Regions from separate parts of the Arthrobacter sp. D3-18 genome, predicted to be linked through region 2. Evidence: predicted binding sites of a transcription regulator. Region 2 holds the regulator's gene; each other region holds the start of a gene.

Region 1 (7,408 bases), 440 kb from region 2:
ACGGAATTTCCTCACCGCGGGCAGCCCAAGCCGTTGCATAGGTGGAGTGCGTGTGGACCACACCGCCCACCTCCGGCATGTGGCGGTAGACGTACGCGTGCGCGGCGGTATCCGATGACGGAGAGAGGTCCGGGTTGCCCCAGTCCACGGTCCCGGCGCTTCCGGTGTTGATGCCTCTGACAGGTGTGCCGTAGAGGTCGGTAACCACCATGAGCTCGGGTGTCAGGTTGTCATAGGAGACGCCGGATGGCTTGATGACCATGAGGTCATAGCCCGGGATCCGGCCCGAAACGTTGCCCGCGGTCCAAACCACAAGTTCGTACCTGGTCAGTTCGGCGTGCAGCTCGCAGACTTCCTTGCGAACCCTCGCGATGGTTTCCAGAAGGCTGCTCATGCCGACACCCGCTCTGCGGCGTCGGAGGAGGAGTTCGACGCCGGTTCGGCCACTTCACCGGTGCCCTGCGCTTGGCGTTGGATGGCCTTGAGACGGTGCATGACGTTGTTGGTACCGCGGCCGAAGTAGTCGTGCAGAGCCTTGTATTCCTGGAAGAGGGCCTCGTAGGCGGCCACGTTTTCAGGGATGGGAGTGTAGACGGCGCCGGGAGCAGCAGCCATGGATGCTGCGGCTTCACGGATGTCCTTGTACTTCCCGGCAGCAACAGCGGCATGGATCGCCGAACCCAGCGCAGGACCCTGCTCGGAACCGATCGTGGAGAGCTGCAGGCCAGTGATGTCGGCGTAGACCTGCATCAGGAACTTGTTCTTCAGCAGACCGCCGGCCACGATGAATTCCTCGACTGGAACACCCGAATCGCGGAAGGCGTCCACGATGGTGCGGGTTCCGAAAGCCGTAGCTTCCAGCAGCGCACGGTACGTGTCCTCGGGCTTCGTGGCTAAGGTCTGGCCCACCACCACGCCGGAAAGTTCGTGGTCGACCAGCACTGAACGGTTGCCCGAGTGCCAGTCCAGGGCGATCAGTCCGTGCTCGCCGATTGCCTGCTTTTCCGCGAGTTCGGTGAGGTATTCGTGGATGCCCAGACCCTTGTTCTTGGCGGCCTGGTGGTATTCCGGCGGGACTCCGTTCTTGGTGAACCAACCGAAAATGTCGCCAACTCCGGACTGGCCTGCTTCGTAGCCCCAGAGCCCGTCCACGATGCCGCCGTCGACGACTCCGCACATACCGGGGACTTCGCGGAGAACATCCCCGTTCATGACGTGGCAGGTGGAAGTGCCCATGATTGCTACGAGCTGTCCTGGTTCAACAGCGTTCGCGGCCGGCGCACTGACGTGGGCGTCCACGTTCCCTACAGCCACGGCGATTCCTGCCGGAAGCCCGGTCCAAGCCGCGGCTTCTTCAGTGAGGTAACCGGCGGCGTCGCCCAAGCGGCCGATGGTGTGTTCGAGTTTGCTGCTGACGAAATCTTTGAAATCAGCGTTCAGCGCGGCCAGGAAGTCCTCGGACGGGTACTTTCCATCCTGGTAGATGCCCTTATAGCCAGCAGTGCAGGCGTTGCGGACGTAACTGCCGCAAAGCTGCCAAACGATCCAGTCGGCGGCCTCAACCCAGTGATCCATGGCGCCGTAGACCTCCGGATCCTCATCGAGGAGCTGCAGTCCCTTGGCGAACTCCCACTCAGAGGAAATGAGGCCGCCGTAACGGGGAAGCCAGGATTCGCCGCGTTCTTCAGCGAGCTGGTTGATGCGGTCCGCTTGGGGCTGGGCCGCGTGGTGGCGCCACAGTTTGACGAATGCGTGCGGCCGGTCCGCGAAGCGTTCCAGCTCGTTCAGCGGCGTTCCGTCCGCCGTCGTCGGAACCATGGTGCATGCGGTGAAGTCGGTAGCGATGCCCACCACATTTTCCGCATTGATTCCGGCATCGGCGACGGCGGCCGGTACAGCATTGCGCAGGACGTCGCGGTAGTCGTTGGGCACCTGGAGGGCCCAGTCGGCCGGGAGGCGCTGGCCGGTGCCCGGGAGCTTTTCCGTCACGACGGCGTGCGGATACTCGAACACGCCGCTGCCGAGTTCGGCTCCGTCCGAAACGCGCACGACGACGGCGCGGCCGGACAAAGTGCCATAGTCCACGCCGATGACGAACTGCTCGTCCAGCGGGAGATTTTCAAAGGTATTCATGGGGTCTCCATCCGGCTGGCCAAGGCCTCATTGCCGGGGGTCGGGGTGGAAAACGAAAGAAGGTCTGATGCAATTGTTAGCGCTCACAACTTTGATGTCAAGAGGAGGCGACTCAGAACACTTGCACATGGCGGGGGTCAGCCGCAGGCGCACCCAAGTAGGTAGCAGCAGAGGTCGTTTTGAGCGCGCTGAATCATGCGGTGATCGCAACACCTGATTATTGAAGGGTGTCGATTGCCATGGTGAAGTTCACGAATCGTTTGGTTGCTGAGGTTGTCCAGTCGTTCTGGCAGCAGGTTGCGGACGGTGCCCGTTTTGAAGATGCTGGTGCGTTCGTCGGGTGGTCCGTAACGACGGTCCGCCGTGAGCTGAGGTCCTCAGGAGGGGTCCGGCCCCGTCGGGGCCGGACCCTGACCGGCCGTTCCCTATCGTTCCAGGAGCGGGAGTTGATCTCGTTATGGCGGGGCAAGGAATCGGTCCGTGAGATCGCCAGACGTTTGGGTCGTTCCCCGTCAACGATCTCCCGGGAGCTCCGGCGGAACGCTGACAAGGTCTTTTTCTACCGGGCTACCACCGCCCATGCCCGCGCCCACGCCCGGGCAGCCAGGCCCAAGACCGCTAAGCTCAACAGCAACAAGCCCTTGCGCCTGGAAGTCGAAAAGCGGCTCGAAAAGAAAGACTCACCGGTCCAGATCGCTGGCAGACTCCGCAAGGACTTCCCGAACAACCCGGAGATGTGGGTGTCACACGAGACCATCTACCAGTCCCTCTATCTCGAGTCCCGGGGCGGGCTAAAGCGGGAACTGGTCAAGAACCTGCGCACCGGCCGGACCCTGCGCAAACCCCAACGCCGCCCCGACGAACGCCGCGGCAGAATCCAGGACAAGGTCATGATCGCCGACCGTCCCGCCGAGGTCGAAGACCGTGCCGTGCCAGGGCATTGGGAAGGGGACCTGATCGTAGGCAAGGACGGAAAAACCGCCATCGGCACCATCGTGGAGCGCACAACCGGGTTCGTGATGCTCCTCCATGTCCCGACCGGTCAAAACCGTGCCGAGTCTGTTCGGGATGGGCTGATCCGCAAAATGGGCGCCCTTCCCGACGAACTGAGGCTCTCACTGACCTGGGACCAAGGCACCGAAATGCGCAGGCACAAGGAAGTGAAGATCGCAGCCGACATCGACATCTACTTCTGCGATCCCCACTCACCTTGGCAACGCGGCTCGAACGAGAACACCAACGGGCTCCTGCGCCAGTACTTCCCCAAAGGCGCAGACCTAAGCATCTACAGCCAAACCGACCTCGACTACGTCGCCCACGAACTCAACGACAGACCCCGCCAACGATTCGACTTCTGCACCCCCAATGAGATGATCAGAACCTTCCTGTTGCGATAACCGCTAGAAACCACCCGCTCAAAACGACCTCTGCTGCTACCTAGTTGGAGGCGGGGGCCGTGGTGGAGCGGACTACCAGCCGGGGCGCCACCGTGGCAGGCGTGCCGGTGGTGCCGCTCTCCAACCGATCCAACAGCAAGGCAATGCAGCGTTGGCCGAGCTCCTCGAAATCCTGGGCCACGGTGGTCAGCGGCGGGATGAAGTAGGCGGACTCCGGTTGATCATCGAAGCCCACCACGCTGATGTCCTCCGGTACCCGGACGCCCAGTTCGTTCAGGGCCCGGAGAACGCCGAGGGCCATTTGGTCATTTGCGACGAAGAGGGCCGACACGGAGCGGTCGGCGGCGATTTTCAAACCTTCGCGGTACCCGCATTCGGCGCTCCAGTCGCCCTCGATGAGCGTCACGGGTTCAATCCCGGCCTCGGTCAGGGCGTCCCGCCAACCCTCAATACGGGCGGCGGCGTCTATCCAATCAGCCGGACCGGATAAGTGTCCGATCCGTTGGTGCCCCAGTTCCAAGAGATGCTCGACGGCGAGTCGCGCACCCTGCCGCTGGTCCACGGTGGCACCCGTGAGGTGTTCGTCGCCGATGGATCCGACAGCAACCATGGGGACTTGGGCGGTGATGTCTTTGAGGACGTCAAAGGTCCCCGGGTGGGGCACCGTTACTACGACGCCGTCGACGCCTTGATCCATGAAGTGCGCCATGGCGTCCCTAATGGTCTCTGGTGTCACTTCGCGCAGGCCTGCGACGCTGACGAAATAGCCCGCCTCCCTCGCCGCCTGCTGAACTCCGAGGAGCGTGTGCGATGGCCCGTACTGCGCCATTTCGCTGCCGAGCACGCCAATGGTCTGTGATCGCCGTGTAACCAGGCTTCGCGCGGCGGTGTTCCGGCGGTACCCCAGCTCAGTGATGGCCTGCTCCACACGTTCGCGGGTCTTGGAGCTCACATTGGGGTGGTTGTTCAACACCCGGGAGACGGTCTGGTGGGAGACACCCGCCACTCGGGCAACGTCCTCCATGACAGGAGGCCGGGACGGTGCGGATTGTTCAGTGCTCACCCTGTCACGATAGAGCACCGCGATGTTGATCAGCCTTTGGCTACCTTGGCAGCGTAGTGGCGGTACCTCGTCAGGAACTCGGGATTACCGTCAGTATTTCCGTGAACAACTTCAATTCCCTCAAGTGGCCATTCCGGCAGTTTTCCCGTGAGTACGCCTGCAGCTTGCCGGGCTGCGCCGTCCGCCACGTATTCTCCGGGTTGAGGGACGAATACGGGCAAAGCGAAGGCTGCTGCCGCGATTTGCTGGACCGCGCTCGATTGCGCGCCTCCGCCCACCAGGATGATGCGCTGGGCAGAGACTCCCTGTGCCTGCAGGGCCGCCAGGCCGTCGGCCAAGGAACAAAGCACACCTTCTACTGCGGCCCGCGCCATGTTGGCGGGGGTGTAATTCGAAACGGTGATGCCGTGGAGGGAACCGGTGGCTTCCGGCAAATTAGGGGTCCGTTCACCCTCGAAATACGGGACGAGAGTCAGCCCTTCGGCACCCTCCGGAGCGGACAGTGCCAAGTCGCCGAGTTCCTGCAGGGTCACACCCAGCAGGGCAGCTGTGGCATCAAAGATCCTCGTCGCGTTGAGCGTGCAGGCCAGCGGTAGGTAGTTGCCGGTAGCGTCCGCGAAGCCTGCCACCAGCCCACTTGCATCAAGCGCAGGGACATCTGAAACCGCAAAGACCGTCCCCGACGTTCCGACCGAAATCACTACGTCCCCGACGCCCGCATTTACTCCCAGACCTGCTGCTGCATTGTCGCCTGCACCGGGCCCGATGAGTGCCCCGCCGGGTGTCTTTCCCACGGCCTCCAATGGCCCGGCGACAACGGGCAACACGGGAATGTGGCCGAGCGTGCTGTTGAGGACCTCTGGGAGGTATTCGCCGCTGCTGGCAGAGAAGTAGCCCGTGCCGGAAGCATCCGAGCGGTCTGTACGGAGGAGATCCAGGGCGGCCGGCCCGCTTCCTGGCCCGTGTCCGGCCAATCGCCAGGACAGCCAATCATGGGGTAGGCAAACCGCTGCTGTCCGTTGGGTGTTAGCGGGTTCGTTCCGCGCCAACCATCGAAGCTTGGTGGCCGTCAAAGAGGCCACCGGCACGGTTCCGGTACGCGATGCCCAGTAGGAGGCGCCGGCGGTGGCATCGCCATCGCCGGCTTCGAGGATCAGCTCTTCCGCGTCTGTGGCCGAGCGGGTGTCATTCCACAACAAGGCCGGTCGGACAACGTCTCCGGACTCATCAAGGCACACCATGCCGTGTTGCTGACCGCCGACAGAAACGGCATCGACGTCATCCAAACCGCCTGCCTGTGTGATTGCTTCCTGGAGGGCTGACCACCAATGGTCCGGGTGAACTTCGGTGCCCTCCGGATGGGAGGCCCGCCCTTGACGCACCAAGGCGCCAGTGGCTGAATCCCGGATGACCACCTTGCAGGACTGGGTGGAGCTATCGATCCCGGCTACGAGAGGCATGCGTTCATTCCTTATGGGGACCGCCGCCGGGTGGCAAGGGAAACCCTGCAAAGAGAAGACCTTGGGGTGCCCGGCGGCGGGATGACGGTGGGTGGGAGTGACCTAGCGGGCGCCGAGCAGGTGCTCGATGGCCAACTGATTCAGGCGGACGAAGGCGAACGAGCGCTCGGCGGCCTTATCGGCGTCGAACGTGTCGAAGGCACTGGCGTCAGCCAGCAGGTCGGCAGTGGTCTCGCCAGCGTTGAGCGTTGGTTCGCCCAATTCGAAGACACCTGACGTGGCGAGTGCTTCCTGGACATCCGGGTCCGCGCGGAAGGCCAGGGCGCGTTCCTTCAACAGGAGGTACATGGACATATTGGACTTAGCCGATTCCCACACGCCGTCGTAACCATCCGTACGGGACGGCTTGTAGTCGAAGTGGCGCGGACCGTCGTACTTTGGACCGCCGTTGGGGAAGCCGTTCTCCAGAAGGTCTACGGTGAAGAAAGCGCTGGTGAGGTCGCCGTGGCCGAAGACAAGGTCCTGATCGTACTTAATGCCGCGCTGGCCGTTGAGGTCGATGTGGAAGAGCTTGCCCGCCCACAGGGCCTGGGCGATGCCGTGGGTGAAGTTAAGCCCGGCCATCTGCTCGTGACCCGTTTCCGGGTTAAGGCCCACGATGTCGCCGTGTTCCAGCTGCGCGATGAACGCCAGGCCGTGGCCGACCGTGGGCAGGAAGATGTCGCCGCGGGGTTCGTTCGGCTTGGGCTCCAAGGCAATCCGAAGGCCGTAGCCCTTCTCCTTGATATACCCGGCTGCGGTGTCCACGCCTTCCTTCATGCGATCCAGCGCTGCGGAAAGGTCCTTGGATCCGTCATATTCGCTGCCTTCACGGCCGCCCCACATCACGAAGGTCTCGGCACCCAGTTCCGCAGCAAGGTCAATGTTCCGGAGGATCTTGCTCAGGGCAAAGCGGCGGATGGAGCGGTCGTTTGAGGTAAATCCGCCGTCCTTGAACACCGGGTGGCTGAACAGGTTGGTGGTGACCATGGGCGTTTTCAGGCCGGTCTCTGCCAAGGCTGCCTTGAAGTTCTTCAGGATCAGGTCCCGCTCCGACGCTGTGGCATCGAAGGGAATCAAGTCATTGTCGTGGAACGTGATGCCATAGGCGCCAAGCTCGCTGAGCTTGTGAACAGCTTCCACCGGATCCAGGGCGGGGCGAGTGGCGACGCCGAACGGATCGGCGCCAGTCCAGCCAACGGTCCAAAGGCCAAAGGTGAAGCGGTCCTGCGGGGTGGGCTGCGGGGTCATTTTTGCTCCTTTGCAAAGCACTGGGGAAGAACTGGAAGAAGTGCATTCCAATTAGTTTTCAATCT
Region 2 (7,408 bases):
ACTTGGCCTGCTGGAGTTTTCCTTCCGCTGTGTTTTCAGCGGCTGGTGACTTCTTCTTGGCTTTCACGGACTCGCTCATCAGATTGGCAACTTCACGTCGTTTTGGAACCAGTACTGCAACTCGGTCACCCAGGTTCCCCACACACCGGTGGCCATCAGGATGCCGAGCAAAATCAGGATGCCTCCGCCGATCCGCTGGATGGCCAGCCGGTGCTTGCGGAAGAAGGACATGACTCCCATGCCCCGACGCACGGCCAGGGCAATCAGGAGGAACGGAATGCCAAGGCCAAGGCTGTAAACGAATGCCAGGAGGGCTCCCTTGGCCGCCGATGAACCACCGGACAGGCTCAGCAACTGTACCGCGGAGTACGTCGGACCAATACAGGGCGCCCAGCCCAGCCCGAACGTGAGTCCCAGCAACGGTGCGCCCCAGAGGCCCGCCGGAGGTTTGGCATGGATCTTCGCGTCACGCTGCAGCCAGCCGAAGCCGCCCATGAACACCACGCCCATGATGATCACCAGGATGCCCAACAGTTGGGTGATCCAAGCGTTTTGGGGGCCGGTCAGCAACGTACCCAACTGCCCGAAGGCACCGCCCAGGAGAACAAAAATCACGGAGAACCCGAGGACAAACAAGCCAATACCGGCCAGCATGCGGCCGCGCCTTTGCTTCTGGAGGTCGACGCCGGTCAGGCCCGTGACGTAGCCAAGGTAACCGGGGACCAGCGGCAGCACACAGGGAGAAAGGAACGAGACCAGCCCGGCCAGCAGTGCCACTGGCACAGCCAGCAGCAGTGATCCGTTGAGGATCGTCTCGGCGAAGGGACTGTTCATGGGTGCTACTCGGCCACTGCGGAGGTGATGAGGGCTTTCAGGGTGCTCTTCTCGATCTCGCCGAGGACGCGTGAGGCAACCTTGCCTTCCTTGTCCAGGACCAGGGTTGTGGGTACTGCACCAGGAGGCACAATGCCGGACACGGACAGCAGCACTGCCCCATCCTTGTCATTGAAGCTCGGGTAGGTGATGTTGAAGGTCTTGTCGAAGGCCTCGGCGGTGGCTTGTTCGTCGCGCAGGTTGACGCCGAAGAACTGGACACCCTGATCCTTGAAGTCCAAGTGCAGGGCCTCAAGCTGGGGGGCTTCGATGCGGCAAGGAGCACAGGCGGCAAACCAGAAGTTCAGGACGGTGACTTTGCCCAGGAGATCCTCCGGCTTTACCGTCTGTCCGTTAAAGAGAGTGCCTTTGAGCGCGACGGGTGCGGCACGGTCTGCCTTGGCGAACTCCGTCACCGAACCATCACCTGCCACGTAGTTCTTGTTGTCGCCGGCCTTAGCTTGCTTGGCAAGGGAGTCTTCCTGGGCACATGCGGACAGGCCCATGGTCAGTCCTGCGAGGAGGACACCACCGGCGGTCAGCACGCCGCGGCGCGAAAGATTGTTGTCCATGCTTCTACGCTCCCGGGGTGCTCGCCGCGCCGGGAAGCAGGACGGCAGCGGGCTCGGTGTATTCAACTCGTACGATCTTGCCGTCGTCATCGAGTGTCAGGGATGTCAGCGACGTCAGGGTGCACTCGCGCTTACGAGGATCGTGGGCCAACCGGCGGCCCTCGGCAGTCAACCTGGTGGACCAGATTGGAAGTTGGTGGCTGACCAGAATGGCTTCCGCGCCGTCGCCGCCCAATTCGACTGCCTTCACCCGCGCGTCCTCGACCGCGGCCAAGACTCGGGCTGCTTGTTCCTTGTAGGGCTCGCCCCATGAAGGGCGCAACGGATTCCGGAAGTAGATCCAGTGTTTGGGCTTCAGGAACTCGCTCTTAGTGGGGTGGAGTCCCTCGAAGTGGTTCTCTGCTTCGATAATGCGCGGCTCGGTGGTGATCTCCAGGTTCAGTGCCTCGGCCGTGGGCATAGCTGTTTCCTGGGCGCGCGTGAGCGGCGAGGCTACCAAATGCACGATCTTGGCACCCTGGCTGACGCGGGCAGCGAAGTGGTCCGCCAGCATCCGGGCCATCTCCCGGCCACGTTCGGAGAGGTGGAATTCCGGCAGCCGGCCATAGAGGACGGCGTCGGGATTATGGACCTCGCCATGGCGAAGCAGATGGACAGTTGCTTGGGGCATGTTTACCAGTTTCTCAAAGAAGCGGGGCGATCCGAAATCTTCTACCGCTAGTAGAACTCAAAGTTTTCCCGAAATGTTCCATGGAGTTGGAATAAAAGATGCATATGCATGTTTATACTGGGTACGAAGCTCGGTTGACGCTTCAAGCAATGAGCTCGACCAGGCAAGCAAGCAGTACCTACCACTCGATATAGGAGCAACACCATGATGACTCTCCCCGCTTCCGTCACCACCGGCACCTGGACCCTCGACGCTTCCCACAGCGAGATCGGCTTCACCGTCCGGCACGCAGGCATCAGCAAGGTCCGCGGCCAGTTCAAGGATGCTGCTGCCACCCTGGAAGTTGGCGAAACGCTGACCGACTCCAAGGTCACCGCCACCATCCAGACCGCCAGCTTCGACTCCGGAGACGTGAACCGCGACGGCCACGTCAAGGGCGAAGACTTCTTCGATGTTGAGAAGTTCCCGGAAATCACCTTCGTGTCCCGCCACGTCAAGGCCAACGGCAACAGCTTCGACCTCGTGGGCGATCTCACAATCAAGGGCGTGACCAAGGAAGTTTCCATCGAGACCGAATTCAACGGTGTGGCCGTGGATCCGTTCGGCAACACCCGCGCCGGCGTTTCCGGCGAAACCACGATCAGCCGCAAGGACTTCGGCCTCACCTGGAACGCCGTCCTCGAAGCCGGTGGCGTCCTGGTCAGCGACAAGGTAGTCATCAACCTCGAGCTCGCCTTCATCGCACCGGCCGCCGCGTAGCCCCCGCAACACCAAACGGCGCCCTGCACAGTTCACGCTGTGCGGGGCGCCGTTTCGCGTAGAGGGAAGTCACCCCGCAATTGTTCGGCAAACAGCCTGTATTTAGCTGCGAGTTGGCTCCGAATTTCCTATGCATCCCTCAACCTGCGGTCTAAAGTGATGCCATGAGTACCCCAGACGAAACACCACAGCCACAGCAGCCCGGCTCCCAGCCTCCGCAGCCCGGCAATGTTCCTCCTGCGGGTCACCAGCCTCCGCAGGGCTACCAACCGCCCCAGGGTTACCAACCCCCGCAGGGTTACCAGCCGCCGTCGCAACCGGGCCAATACTCACAGCCCGGACAAAGCCAGCCTGCCCCCGGACAGTCAGGTTTCCACTTCGAAATGCCCACTGACGGACCGCGCAATTTCAACGACGTCATGCCTCAAGGCGGCTTCTCGGGAATGTTCAAAACCCAGGGCCTGCCGACGGAGTTGAAAGTTTCCTACTTCATTTGGGTGATCTCCGGACTCCTGGGCCTGCTGTTTGGCCTCATCGCTTTCTTTGCCGTCATCGCTGCGTTCGCGTTTGCTCCGGGATTCGCCGCCATCGCACTGATCCTCCTCCTGCTCACTTTGGCGGTCGCCGCCGCCCAAGTGATCCTCGCCATGAAGATGAAGGAAGGCAAGGAGTGGGCACGCCTCGCCTTGACCATCCTGGCCGGCGTTTCCTTGCTCCTGGCCATCTTCGGAGCGGCAAGTGGGGGCGGTTCAGGGATGGGCCTGGGCGGCAACTGGTTCGGTTTCCTGGTGAGCGCAGTTGCCGTTGTATTGATGTGGCTGCCCAATTCGCAGCTCTGGTTCAAGACTGTGAAGGGCCACGCTTAGCACTGACTCAACTGCCGTCGTCGTACGATATCGGCGGTAGGGCAAGACTGAAGGCCGCGGTCAGATCCTCTCGGATCCCGCGGCCTTCATCATGAAGGCGTAAGCCGTGATGATGATTTTTCCTGTGAGCTTGAAATACCTGCGTGTGATCATCTGCAGTGTCGGACGCTGGAGGTACGGTGGTACCAGAACCACGCTGGGGGCAGGGTCATTTTGCTGATCCCGGCGGCCGCACCAGCAGTCGAACAAGCAAAGGAATGCCATGAGCAACCCTCCGTACCCGCCCTCAAATCCGGGCGACGACAACAAACCCGAGCAGCACGGCTCCCAGCCATCCTCGCCGCAACCTCCGGCACCCCAGTACGGACAGCCCGCCGCGCCTCAATACGGGCAGCAGTCCCCCGCCGCGCCTCAGTATGGTCAACCTGCTGCGCCTCAGTACGGACAGCAATCACCCGCCGCACCCCAGTACGGTCAGCAGGCCTCCCCGTATGGCCAGGCTCCCGGAGCTCCCCAGTATGGCCAGGGCAACAACTGGCCCAGCCAGCAGCCCGGCCCCACAACTATCCCTCCGATGGTCAACTACGCGTTCTGGATGATCATTGCGGCAGGCATCCTGTCTGCCATCAGCTCGCTTCTCTTGGCCACCACCGGAGCCGATGCCTTCATCAATGTGATGAACCAGCAGGCCGCACAACAGGGAACTGAGTTCCCTGCCGAATCCATTGAGGGGATGCGCGGCGCTATCGCAGTGGGCGCCATCGTCGGTGCCATCTTCTCATTGGGGCTCTACGCGCTGGTCGCCTTCCCCGTCCGGAAAGGCAAGAACTGGGCCAGGATCCTTGGCACCGTGTTCGCTGCCATCTCTGTTCTGGGCCTCACCGGCCTGTTCCAGTTCGGCGCAACCTACGGCATCATGCAGCTCATCGTGATCCTGCTGGGCGTTGCCGCGATCGTCATGCTGTACCTGCCGGCGTCGGCTCCGTACTTCCGTAAGGCCCAGCCTTTCGGAAACCCGTACCAGAACCCCTACGGTCGCTAAACCCTCACGCTTCCAAGTATTAAACGCGGGCGCGGACCCGGCGAAGGCTAAACAGCCTGGCCCGGAGTCTGCGCCCGTTGTGCATGGTAGGCCAGGATCTGGAGCTCGGTTGCCATATCCACCTTGCGAAGGTTGACGTGCGGGGGAACCTGCAGGAGCACCGGGGCGAAGCTCAGGATGCTCCGTATGCCGGCAGCAATGACGCGGTCGCACACAGCCTGGGCCACGGTTGCAGGTAGCGCAAGCACCACCATGTTGGTATGGGTGCGTTCCAGCACGCGCTCCAGCTCGGCCGAATCACTCACCCGCAACCAGCCCACCTCGTTGCCGATCACCATGGGATCGGCGTCAAAGATGGCCACAACGTCGAAGCCCCGGGACTCGAAGCCGCCATACCGTGCAAGGGCTTTGCCGAGGTTACCGGCGCCCACAATCGCGACCTTCCAGTCGTGGGTCAGGCCAAGTGCAGCGGCTATGTGCCGGCTCAAGTACTGGACCTCATAGCCAACACCCCGGGTCCCGTAAGAGCCCACGTAGGAGAGGTCTTTGCGGAGCGTAGATGAACTGACGCCCGATGCCTCTGCCAAGGCTTCCGAGGAAACGCGTTCCACGCCTTCGGCCAAAAGAGAGTTGAGCGCGCGCAAATAGAGAGTCATCCGGGCCACAGCCGCGGGCGGGATCTGCTTGGTGGCAGGTTCGTTGTCCCCGGTTGGTGCGTCCGGGGACGGTTCCAGCGCAGTCACGGTATTCTCCATTGCGTCGCTTTGTTGTTCCACTCTATGACCCTCGGCGGGACTCAACAAAAGCCATTACCTGCGGGTAACCCCACCCTCAGCCTTCCAGGACTTTCTTCAGTGTGCGGGTGAGCCGTTCCTCGTCGATCTTCCAAAAATCCCGCTGAATACCATCCACCAGCACCACAGGAATCTCCTCTGCGAAGCGCTCCTGGAGTTGGGGGTCGCCGTCGATCTTCTGCTCAGTCCACTGCACGCCGAGGCTTTTCGTCACACGCTCGACGGCGGCACGCGCTTCCGTGCAGAGGTGGCAGTCAGCTTTGGTAAGGAGTACGACGTCGGGAATAGCCATGTCTCAAAGGTAACCGCCCCGACGCTCTCTCACATCCCACCCCCTTCCCACCAACCATCTCTCACATCCCACCCCCTTCCCACCAACCATCTCTCACGTCCCACCCCCTTCGGTGACACCTTCGTGCGTCCTCAACCCCGGCGCCCGCCGATTGACTAGACTCAAGGCATGCCCGAGGAGAAGAACGCCGCCGTGGTCGCAGATGCCTTGGTGCAAAACACCGCGCAGAAGGACGCGGCGCAACAGGATCTCACGCGGAAGCACGCTGGCGAAGCCGCTTTCTTCGACGTCGACAATACGTTGATGAAGGGTGCAAGCCTCTTCCACGTGGCGCGCAAAATGTACGAACGCAAAGCGTTCACTCTTTCCCAGGCCGCCGGTTTCGCTTGGAAGCAGTTCAAGTTCGTCATGCGCGGCGAAAACATGGAGGACGTCCACTCTGTACGCGACTCCGCGCTGACCCTTGCTGCCGGCATCACCGTAGACGACATCAAGGCGTTGGGCGAAGAGGTCTATGACGAGATGATCGAGTCGCGGATCTGGCCGGGCACCAAGGCGCTGGCAGAACAGCACCTTCGGGTCGGCCGGAAGGTGTGGCTCGTGACTGCTACGCCCATTGAGGTGGCCACTGTCATTTCCACGCGACTCGGTCTGACCGGGGCCTTGGGCACCGTCGGAGAGGTGGACGAAGGCGTCTACACGGGGAAGTTGGTTGGCGACATCCTCCACGGACCTGCAAAGGCTATCGCTGTCCAACTCGTTGCCGATCGCGACGGATTGGATCTGGACCATTGCTGGGCCTACAGCGACTCCGCAAACGACATTCCTTTGCTCACCATGGTGGGTCACCCCGTGGTGATCAACCCCGATGCGAAGCTTCGGCGGCACGCTCGTGAGAACAATTGGCCCGTTTACGATTTCCGCTCCGGACGCCGCGCGGCAACGCTTGGCCTCAAAGCCGCGACCGTCGGCGGAGCCGTGTATGGCTTGTGGCGCGGATTCTCAAAGTTCCGCGGCCCCCGCATCTAACGCTCTCTCACATCCCTCGGGCTTGAACCCAACCTTCTCTCACATACCTCGGGCTTGAACCCAACCTTCTCTCACATCCCTCGAGCACCTTGACTAGCCTGTGGATAACTTCCGACGGCTCAAGGGTTTCTGGGCAAGAATGCCGGTATGCAGAATGCCGCACCGCTTCCTCCCCGACTGACCGCTGCACCCTTCACTCTCGACGAGGCCGAGACTGAGGGACTTAAGCGGTCCCACTTATGGAATCGCGCCAAAATCGACGGGGTTAGCCGTGGTCTTTATCGGCCTTCCGATTGGGATTTCGAGCTGTCCGCGGCTGCAAGATCACTGTCAGCTGCAACTCCCGGGGCATGGATCTCCCATGTAACCGCCGCCCGGCTACATGAGACATTTCTCCCGCCCTGGTTATCAGATTCCAACGAATTGCACCTCAGCAAGCCCAGGCACCTGCCGTCAGTTCGGCGCAAAGGAGTGATCGGACACACGGTAGTAGCCTCCGAGGATGAGATTG
Region 3 (7,408 bases), 1.7 Mb from region 2:
GACAAGGAAATCTTCCGTGCAATCGACAACGGGAACCACGAAGCCGAGCGTGAATGGCGGTTCCTCCGGCTCGAGGCGCTGATGTTCCTGCGCGCCCACGGTGGATCGAAGACCATCGACGAGGACGAGCTGGCCCGGCGTATCGGGAATGAACTTGAGTCGGTGCGCGCCTAGCATTCCCTGTACCGCTTATTAGGGAGTATCAAGACCTGTTATGTGGGCGCCAACGGCGGTAGATTCGGGGCCATGACGAACAATCTGAGCGTTGTGATTAATGCCGACGCGCAGCAGGTTTGGACAATGCTGCGTGAACCGTCGTTGGTGGCTCAATGGCACGGCTGGGAAGCCGACGATCTTGCCGACGAAATCAAACAGATCTACTTCAACACCGATGTTGTGGAGGGGCCCGATCACACGAGCCTGACCGTCAACGGCGGTGATGTCTTTGAACTCCACCCCGTCTCCGGTGGTACGGAAGTGCGGGTCACCAGGGCCGCATTGGACCACAACTCGGAATGGGCCGAGTGGGATGAGGACATCACTCAGGGTTGGCTCACGTTCCTTCATCAGCTGCGGTTTGCGCTGGAACGGCACCCCCACGGGCATCGGCGGACCCATTTCATTTCCCTGCCGGGTAAAGGTGGGCCTGCGATCGAGAAGCTGGGGCTCGGGGATTTGCCGCCTGTTGGGGAGGAGTACTCGCTCACTCTCGCTACCGATGAGAAGATCTCCGGCAAGGTCTGGTTCAAGAGCCGGCACCAGGTGGGCCTCACCGTCCACAGCTATGCCGCTCATGGGGACGGACTGCTGATTGTCGCGGAGCAACTGCCCATTCCGGAGAAAAGGCCCGACGGCGGCTCCATGGTGATTGCGTCCACCTACGACTTGGGGGCCCACACGTTGGCGGACGTACGGTCCTCATGGGACAACTGGAAGGCTGAGAACTACGGTTCGTAGGGGTTTTTCGGCAGGTTACCTGCGGTAAAGCTGGCACACTTGGTAGCGTGCCAGCTTCCCTTCCTGCTTCTGCGTCTTTGTCCGATCCCTCTGCTGTTCCGGCTTCCGCTCCGCCTGCACGGCCTGAGTTGCCCGGGCTGGCTGTCCGGCAATCCGAGTTCTCCTTCTCGGTGGGTAAGCGCCTCACGGAAACGTGCTCGCCGTCGGACGCTCAGGTAGACGCCAACGGCGGCGCTTTCCTGGGCCGTACCGGAACCATCACCACACCGCACGGGACCATCCAGACGCCCGCGTTCATCGCCGTCGGGACCAAAGCAACCGTGAAGGCAGTGCTGCCGGAGTCCATCGCCCAGCTCGGTGCGCAGGCTGTGCTTGCCAACGCCTACCACCTGTATCTGCAGCCGGGGCCGGAGATTCTCGACGCCGCTGGCGGGCTTGGCGCGTTCATGAACTGGTCGGGGCCAACCTTCACTGACTCGGGCGGGTTCCAGGTGATGAGCCTTGGCTCCGGGTTCAAAAAAGTCATCGACATGAAGAACGTGGACAGCTCAGGACCGGACGATGCAGTAGCGCCCGGCAAGGAGCGGCTGGCGCACATTGACGACGACGGTGTCTGGTTCAAATCGCACCTCAACGGGGATCGGCACCGCTTCTCCCCCGAGATCTCCATGCAGGTCCAGCACCAGATCGGCGCCGATATTATGTTCGCCTTCGACGAGCTCACCACGTTGCAGAACTCCCGGGCCTATCAAGAAGAGTCGTTGGAACGAACCCGCCTGTGGGCACTGCGATGCCTGGAAGAACATGCTGCGTTGACGTCATCACGCGCCGATAAGCCGTACCAAGCGCTTTTTGGCGTAATCCAGGGAGCCCAGTACGAGGACCTCCGACGCAAGGCATGCCAGGATTTGGGTGCCATGCCCTTTGACGGATACGGGATCGGCGGTGCATTGGAGAAGGAAAACCTGGGCACTATTGTGCGCTGGTGCAACGAGGAACTTCCCGAGGACAAACCCCGGCACCTGCTGGGCATCTCAGAACCGGACGATATCTTCACTGCTATCGAGAACGGTGCCGACACCTTCGACTGCGTCTCCCCCACCCGTGTTGCCAGGAACTCTGCGTTCTACACCCCGTTTGGCCGGTTCAACTTGTCCGGGGCCAAGTACAAGACGGACTTCGGGCCACTACAGGACGGCTGCGACTGCTACACCTGCGTGAACTATTCACGGGCCTACATCCACCACCTGTTCAAGGCCAAGGAAATGCTCTCTGCAACCCTGATCTCCATCCATAACGAGCGCTTCGTGGTGAAGATGGTGGACGACGCCCGTCTGGCCATCGAATCCGGGGAATTCTTCGAGTTCAAGGCGGAGACCCTGGGCCGGTACTACTCGTAGGGGCTGGGCTCGCGCCCCGTTTCGATGGGTAGCTGCGCATTCGACGGTAGGAACCATCTAATGCGCAGCGAGCCAGCGAAACGGGCCCTGCGGAGGCTAGGCTGCGGCTACCCCATAGCTGGGCTCGCGCTTCTTGATCCAGCCGACCACCAGTACGGTGACGGGGACGAACAGGAACTCCACGGCCGTCTTGTAGACGAAACCAACCAGGACGTAGTTCAGGAACGAGCCGAAGTCCGTGATGCCGATGACCGACGCTGCGATGGTGCAGAAGATCAGGGTGTCCACGAATTCGCCCACCACGGACGAGCCCATCAGGCGCGCCCACAATGACTTCTCGCCCGTGCGCGCCTTCATCTTCACCAGGATCCAGGAGTTGATGGTCTGCCCGGCCAGGAAAGCGAGCAGGGAACCGAGGACGATCAGCGGAACCGGGCCCAGGGCACCTTCGATGGCTGCCTGCTTTGCGGTGCCGTACTCGTCGCTGAAGCCGGGAAGCACGATGATGATCCAGTAGCAGAGCGATGCGAACACCGAAAGCGCGAACGAAGTAATGATGGCCTTGCGCGCCACTTTGAAGCCGTAGACCTCGCTCATCACGTCACCCAGGATGTAGGCGATCGGGAAGAGGAAGAACCCGCCGTCGGTGATGATCGGTCCAATCACCACGCCCTTGGAAGCGCCGATGTTGGACAGGATCAGCACCACGGCCATGATGGCCAGCATGATGCCGAAATACGGGGAGCCGATCGAAGCGAAGCGCGGAGCGGGCTTGCTCAGAGTACTGGAGCCTGAGGGCGAGGGCATGGGTCATCCATTTCGTAGTGGTTCGCGCAGGCTCCTTGGTGAGGGAACCCCGCTGTATTAGCACTGTGGTTGGTGGGGCATCCGGCCCGGCACCGGTTCCATTCTCCCACTCCCCACGCTCTCTCACATCCCAACCCCTTTTGAGCATCCCTCTCTCACGTTTTCCCCGTTTGTGGATTTTTGAACACGTTCATAAACTGTGGCATACTCATTCTTGAACACGTTCAAAAACTGCTTGAGGAGCGGCACCATGGCAGCAAAAAGCGAGCAGACCCGGCAACTGGTGGCGGACGTCGCGCTGAAGATGTTCCGTGAGGTCGGCTTTGAGAAGGCCACCATGCGTGCCATTGCCCAGGAGGCGGAAGTCTCCGTGGGCAATGCCTACTACTACTTCGCTTCCAAGGACGAACTCGTCCAGGAGCTCTACCTTCAAGTGCAAGATGAACACGCCGTGGTGGCGGCGCAGGCACTCGAAGGCGTCCAGGATCTCGCCGGACGCCTCAAAGCGGTTCTGCACACAGGAGTGGACGTCATGGCGCCGTACCACCAGTTCGGTTCCGACTTCATCGCGACGGCAATCCGGCCGTCGTCGCCCGTTAACCCGTTCGGCGAGGCTTCCGCCGCCGCCCGCGAGGCTTCCCTCGCGATCTTCCGCTCCGCCGTCGAAGGCTCCTCCCCCGCCGTCGCCAAGAAGCTGCGTGCAGATCTGCCCGAACTGCTGTGGCTGGCGTACATGGGCGTCGCGCTCTTCTGGGTTTACGACCGGTCCGAGGGCCAACGCCGCACGCGAAAATTGATCGACGGCGCAGCCCCGCTGGTGGCCCGAGGCTTATCGCTCGCGAAAATTCCTGGAGTCAGCAAGGTCTTCGACGACGTCTTGGGGCTCGTGCGAAGTGTCAAGGAAGACTCGTGATGCCGAGGACAGTGGTGATTGCCGGTGCTAGTGGCTTCATCGGAAGCTACTTCCGGCGGAGGTTTGTTGCTGAGGGTTGGCGGGTCAGGACAGTTGGGCGGGACGCTTCGGCTGACGCTCAATGGCACGACGACGGCGCCGTCGCCAAAGCGCTTGACGGTGCCGAACTACTGGTGAACCTCGCCGGACGCTCCGTGAATTGCCGGTACGACGAACAGCATCGGCGCGAGATTCTGGACTCCCGGGTGTTGACGACACGGGCGTTGGGCCGCGCGGTTGCCGCTTGCGCCCAACCTCCACGGACCTGGATCAATTCGAGCACCGGCACCATCTACCGGCATGCGGAAGACCATCCACAGTCTGAGGTTTCCGGCGAATTGGGCAGCGGGTTCTCTGTGGAGGTTGCCCGCGCGTGGGAAGACGAGTTGGCAGCCGCTTCCGTTCCTGACACACGGAAGGTGGCGCTTCGGATTGCGATCGTTCTGGGTGCCGGTGGTGTTATGAATCCCCTCCGGAATCTTGCCCGGCTTGGTTTGGGCGGGCACATGGGTCCGGGAACGCAGAAGTTCAGCTGGATCCACGTGGAGGACTTGTTCCGTGCAGTGCTGTTTGTGCACGATCACGCTGAGCTGACCGGTCCCATTAACGCGGCAACGCCCTATCCGGTGGACAACCGCGGACTAATGTCCTTGGTACGGCAAAGCATGGGTGTCCCGTTCGGCATCCCAACGCCGGCCTGGCTGCTCGAAGCCGGTGCCGTCCTGATCCGCACACAAACAGAACTGGTGCTGAAGAGCAGGTGGGTGGAGCCTCGGAAACTGCTCGACGCCGGGTTCGCGTTCGAGCACCCGACCTCGGCGGGCGCCCTCAACCAAATCGCGGCTACTCGATGAACCCCACTCACCACCTGTCATTCTGGCCCTACGATTACCGGGACCGCGTAGTCCTGGGCTGGAAGGGACTTCTAGTTGGCGTCGGCGTCGCCGACGTTGTGTTCTTCCTGGTGCCCGGGGTCATTAAGGCGAGTCTAGATCCACAATATGCCGCATATCAGCTTTCATTTCTACCCATACTCATGGTTTTTGGTGCGCTCCCCATCGGTTTGGTTGGCCTGCCCACCGCGATGCTGCTGGGCAAGCTACTGAGGGGTATTCGCAATCAGTGGATCCACGTGGCTGCCTTTATCGTCGCCGGAGCTTTGGTGGGAACCTTGGTTGGAGCTGCGCACACCGGTTGGACCATTCACACTTTGGCCTACATGACACTTCCTGCAGCGCTTGGAGCCGGCATTGGCCGACTGGCCGTTTGGAAGCTCGTCCTCATCAACGACCATCCCTCTCTCACATAATCATTCCTTCAGCCGATCCCTCTCTCACATAATCACCCCTACAGCCGAACGCTCTTTGACTATCCAGGAGGATAACCATGAGCCAGTCGCCATGGACTGACGAAGATGAGTACTCGTTGGCGACGCGGAGTCCGTCGGGAGGCTGGCGATACGGTTCCAAAGACCGGGTGGTGCTCGGCGCAAAGGGATTGGCTGTGGGAATCGCCGTAGCGCACCTGACATTCTGCGCCTTCTGGGGCATTCAAGCACCAGGATGGGCGAGCATTTTCTTCGGTTACAGTCTGCTCCCGGTCTGGGCCGTTGGTGCCGCAGTGGGGTCACTTCTCGGTTTGGCCTTGCGTCGAGTCCGGAATCAGTGGCTTCACGTTGCCGCGTTTTTCGCCGGGGGTTTGCTCATGTGTGCGCCGTTTGGCGGACTTTCAGCGACGGGTCCGCTACTTTTTTCGTCTTCGATTGCCTTGGCCGCCGGTATCGGCCGACTCGCCGCGTGGAAGCTCGTGCGGATCAACGACGCACCCAAACCCGAGGGACCTGAGAGAGCGACCCATCCAAACCCGAGGGACCTGAAAGAGCGACCCACCCAAACCCGAGGGACCTGAAAGAGCGACCCACCCAAACCCGAGGGACCTGAAAGAGCGACCCACCCAAACCCGAGGGACCTGAGAGAGCGTCCGCCGTCCGGACCCAACCGCCGTCGGGACCCAACCGCCGTCGGACCTCAACCCGAGCCGACCGAAACCTAAGGAAGTGTTAGGAAATCCGCTCCCACGTTGGCTGTGCCGTGCATCACCCATAGTTTGGAACATGTCCTCTTCACCTTGGAGGGCCTTTCTTAGTCGACGAAGAGCCATGCGCAAGGACGCCATGAGCACCAGCTTCATGGACAGAACGAACTCAGGCAAGACACGGCTGCCGTCCCAGGCGCCGTCCAGGAAGGTTCATTGATGAGCACCCAACAAGCTGCACCTCTGAGCGAAGCCGCCCAGACACGTAAAGCCGTGAGCAACATCCTCAAGGGCTCCGCGGGCAACCTCGTGGAGTGGTTCGACCTCTACGTCTATACGGTTTTCGCGGCGTATTTCCAGTCGCACTTCTTCAACTCCTCGGACGATCTTCAGGCGGGCCTTGAGGCGATGGCCGTCTTCTCGACGTCGTTCCTCATGCGCCCGATCGGCAGCTGGTTCTTCGGACGGTATGCCGACCGTAAGGGCCGCAAAGCTGCGCTGACACTCAGCGTGACCATGATGTCCGCCGGTTCCTTCGCCATCGCCATCCTGCCGACGCAGGATGTCATCGGCCTGTGGGCCCTGATTCTGCTGGTGTTTATCCGCATGGTCCAGGGTTTCTCGGTGGGCGGCGAGTACGGTACCAGCGCCACCTACATGTCCGAGGCCGCTACGGCCAAGCGCCGCGGCTTCTTCTCCAGCTTCCAGTACGTCACGCTGATTGGTGGTCAGATGCTGGCCCTCCTGGTGCTGGTCATCCTGCAGAACACCATGAGCAAGGACGACCTGACCGAATGGGGCTGGAGGATTCCGTTTGCTATTGGTGGCGCCGCTGCACTGGTTGTTCTCTGGCTTCGCCGCTCGATGGAGGAAACCCTCTCTGCTGACCAGCTCCGCGCTGCGCACGTCAAGGTTGCTGGCGAAGCACGGCCCGGCACCATGAAGCTGCTGTTCACCAAGCACTGGAAGCCGCTGCTCATCTGCATCGGTATCACCCTTGGCGGCACCGTCGCGTTCTACACGTACACCAACTTCATCCTGAAGTTCATGAACGATACGTCCGGCATCGCCAAGACCGATACTTCCGTGATCAACTTCTGGGCGCTGTTCATCTTCATGTTGCTGCAGCCCGTGTACGGCATGCTCTCTGACAAGATTGGCCGGAAGCCGCTGCTGATCTGGTTCGGCGTGACCGGTGTGCTGTTCACTTGGCCGCTGCTCTCCACGCTGGCCGGAACCAAGGATCCGTTCGTGGCCT

Evidence for each region. Region 2 encodes Rex, which represses fermentation and respiration genes when NADH is low (regulators of the CRP and FNR family bind a similar motif). Its sites were predicted from a motif close to CTTGTGAANNNNTTCACAAG; they were not measured.
Region 1: a site for Rex is predicted at 2,244-2,263, ahead of araB (ribulokinase). Genes of this name have one in related genera too.
Region 3: a site for Rex is predicted at 3,342-3,361, ahead of M1D89_RS19830 (queuosine precursor transporter). Genes of this name have one in related genera too.

What each region holds. Positions count from the first base shown of each region.
Region 1 covers NZ_CP096440.1:495,099-502,506, forward strand. The annotation lists gene M1D89_RS04360 (L-ribulose-5-phosphate 4-epimerase) at 1-394, opposite strand, end outside; gene araB (ribulokinase) at 391-2,133, opposite strand; gene M1D89_RS04370 (IS30 family transposase) at 2,373-3,530, shown strand; gene M1D89_RS04375 (LacI family DNA-binding transcriptional regulator) at 3,571-4,554, opposite strand; gene M1D89_RS04380 (xylulokinase) at 4,623-6,053, opposite strand; gene xylA (xylose isomerase) at 6,156-7,343, opposite strand.
Region 2 covers NZ_CP096440.1:932,594-940,001, reverse strand. The annotation lists gene resB (cytochrome c biogenesis protein ResB) at 1-79, opposite strand, end outside; gene M1D89_RS06495 (cytochrome c biogenesis CcdA family protein) at 79-834, opposite strand; gene M1D89_RS06490 (TlpA family protein disulfide reductase) at 840-1,445, opposite strand; gene M1D89_RS06485 (histidine phosphatase family protein) at 1,450-2,115, opposite strand; gene M1D89_RS06480 (YceI family protein) at 2,323-2,874, shown strand; gene M1D89_RS06475 (hypothetical protein) at 3,039-3,740, shown strand; gene M1D89_RS06470 (hypothetical protein) at 4,003-4,782, shown strand; gene M1D89_RS06465 (redox-sensing transcriptional repressor Rex) at 4,830-5,537, opposite strand; gene M1D89_RS06460 (glutaredoxin family protein) at 5,614-5,868, opposite strand; gene M1D89_RS06455 (HAD family hydrolase) at 6,037-6,897, shown strand.
Region 3 covers NZ_CP096440.1:3,844,231-3,851,638, forward strand. The annotation lists gene M1D89_RS19815 (DUF6707 family protein) at 1-174, shown strand, start outside; gene M1D89_RS19820 (SRPBCC family protein) at 247-957, shown strand; gene tgt (tRNA guanosine(34) transglycosylase Tgt) at 1,086-2,357, shown strand; gene M1D89_RS19830 (queuosine precursor transporter) at 2,454-3,164, opposite strand; gene M1D89_RS19835 (TetR/AcrR family transcriptional regulator) at 3,415-4,077, shown strand; gene M1D89_RS19840 (TIGR01777 family oxidoreductase) at 4,074-4,970, shown strand; gene M1D89_RS19845 (hypothetical protein) at 4,967-5,425, shown strand; gene M1D89_RS19850 (hypothetical protein) at 5,503-6,024, shown strand; gene M1D89_RS19855 (MFS transporter) at 6,370-7,408, shown strand, end outside.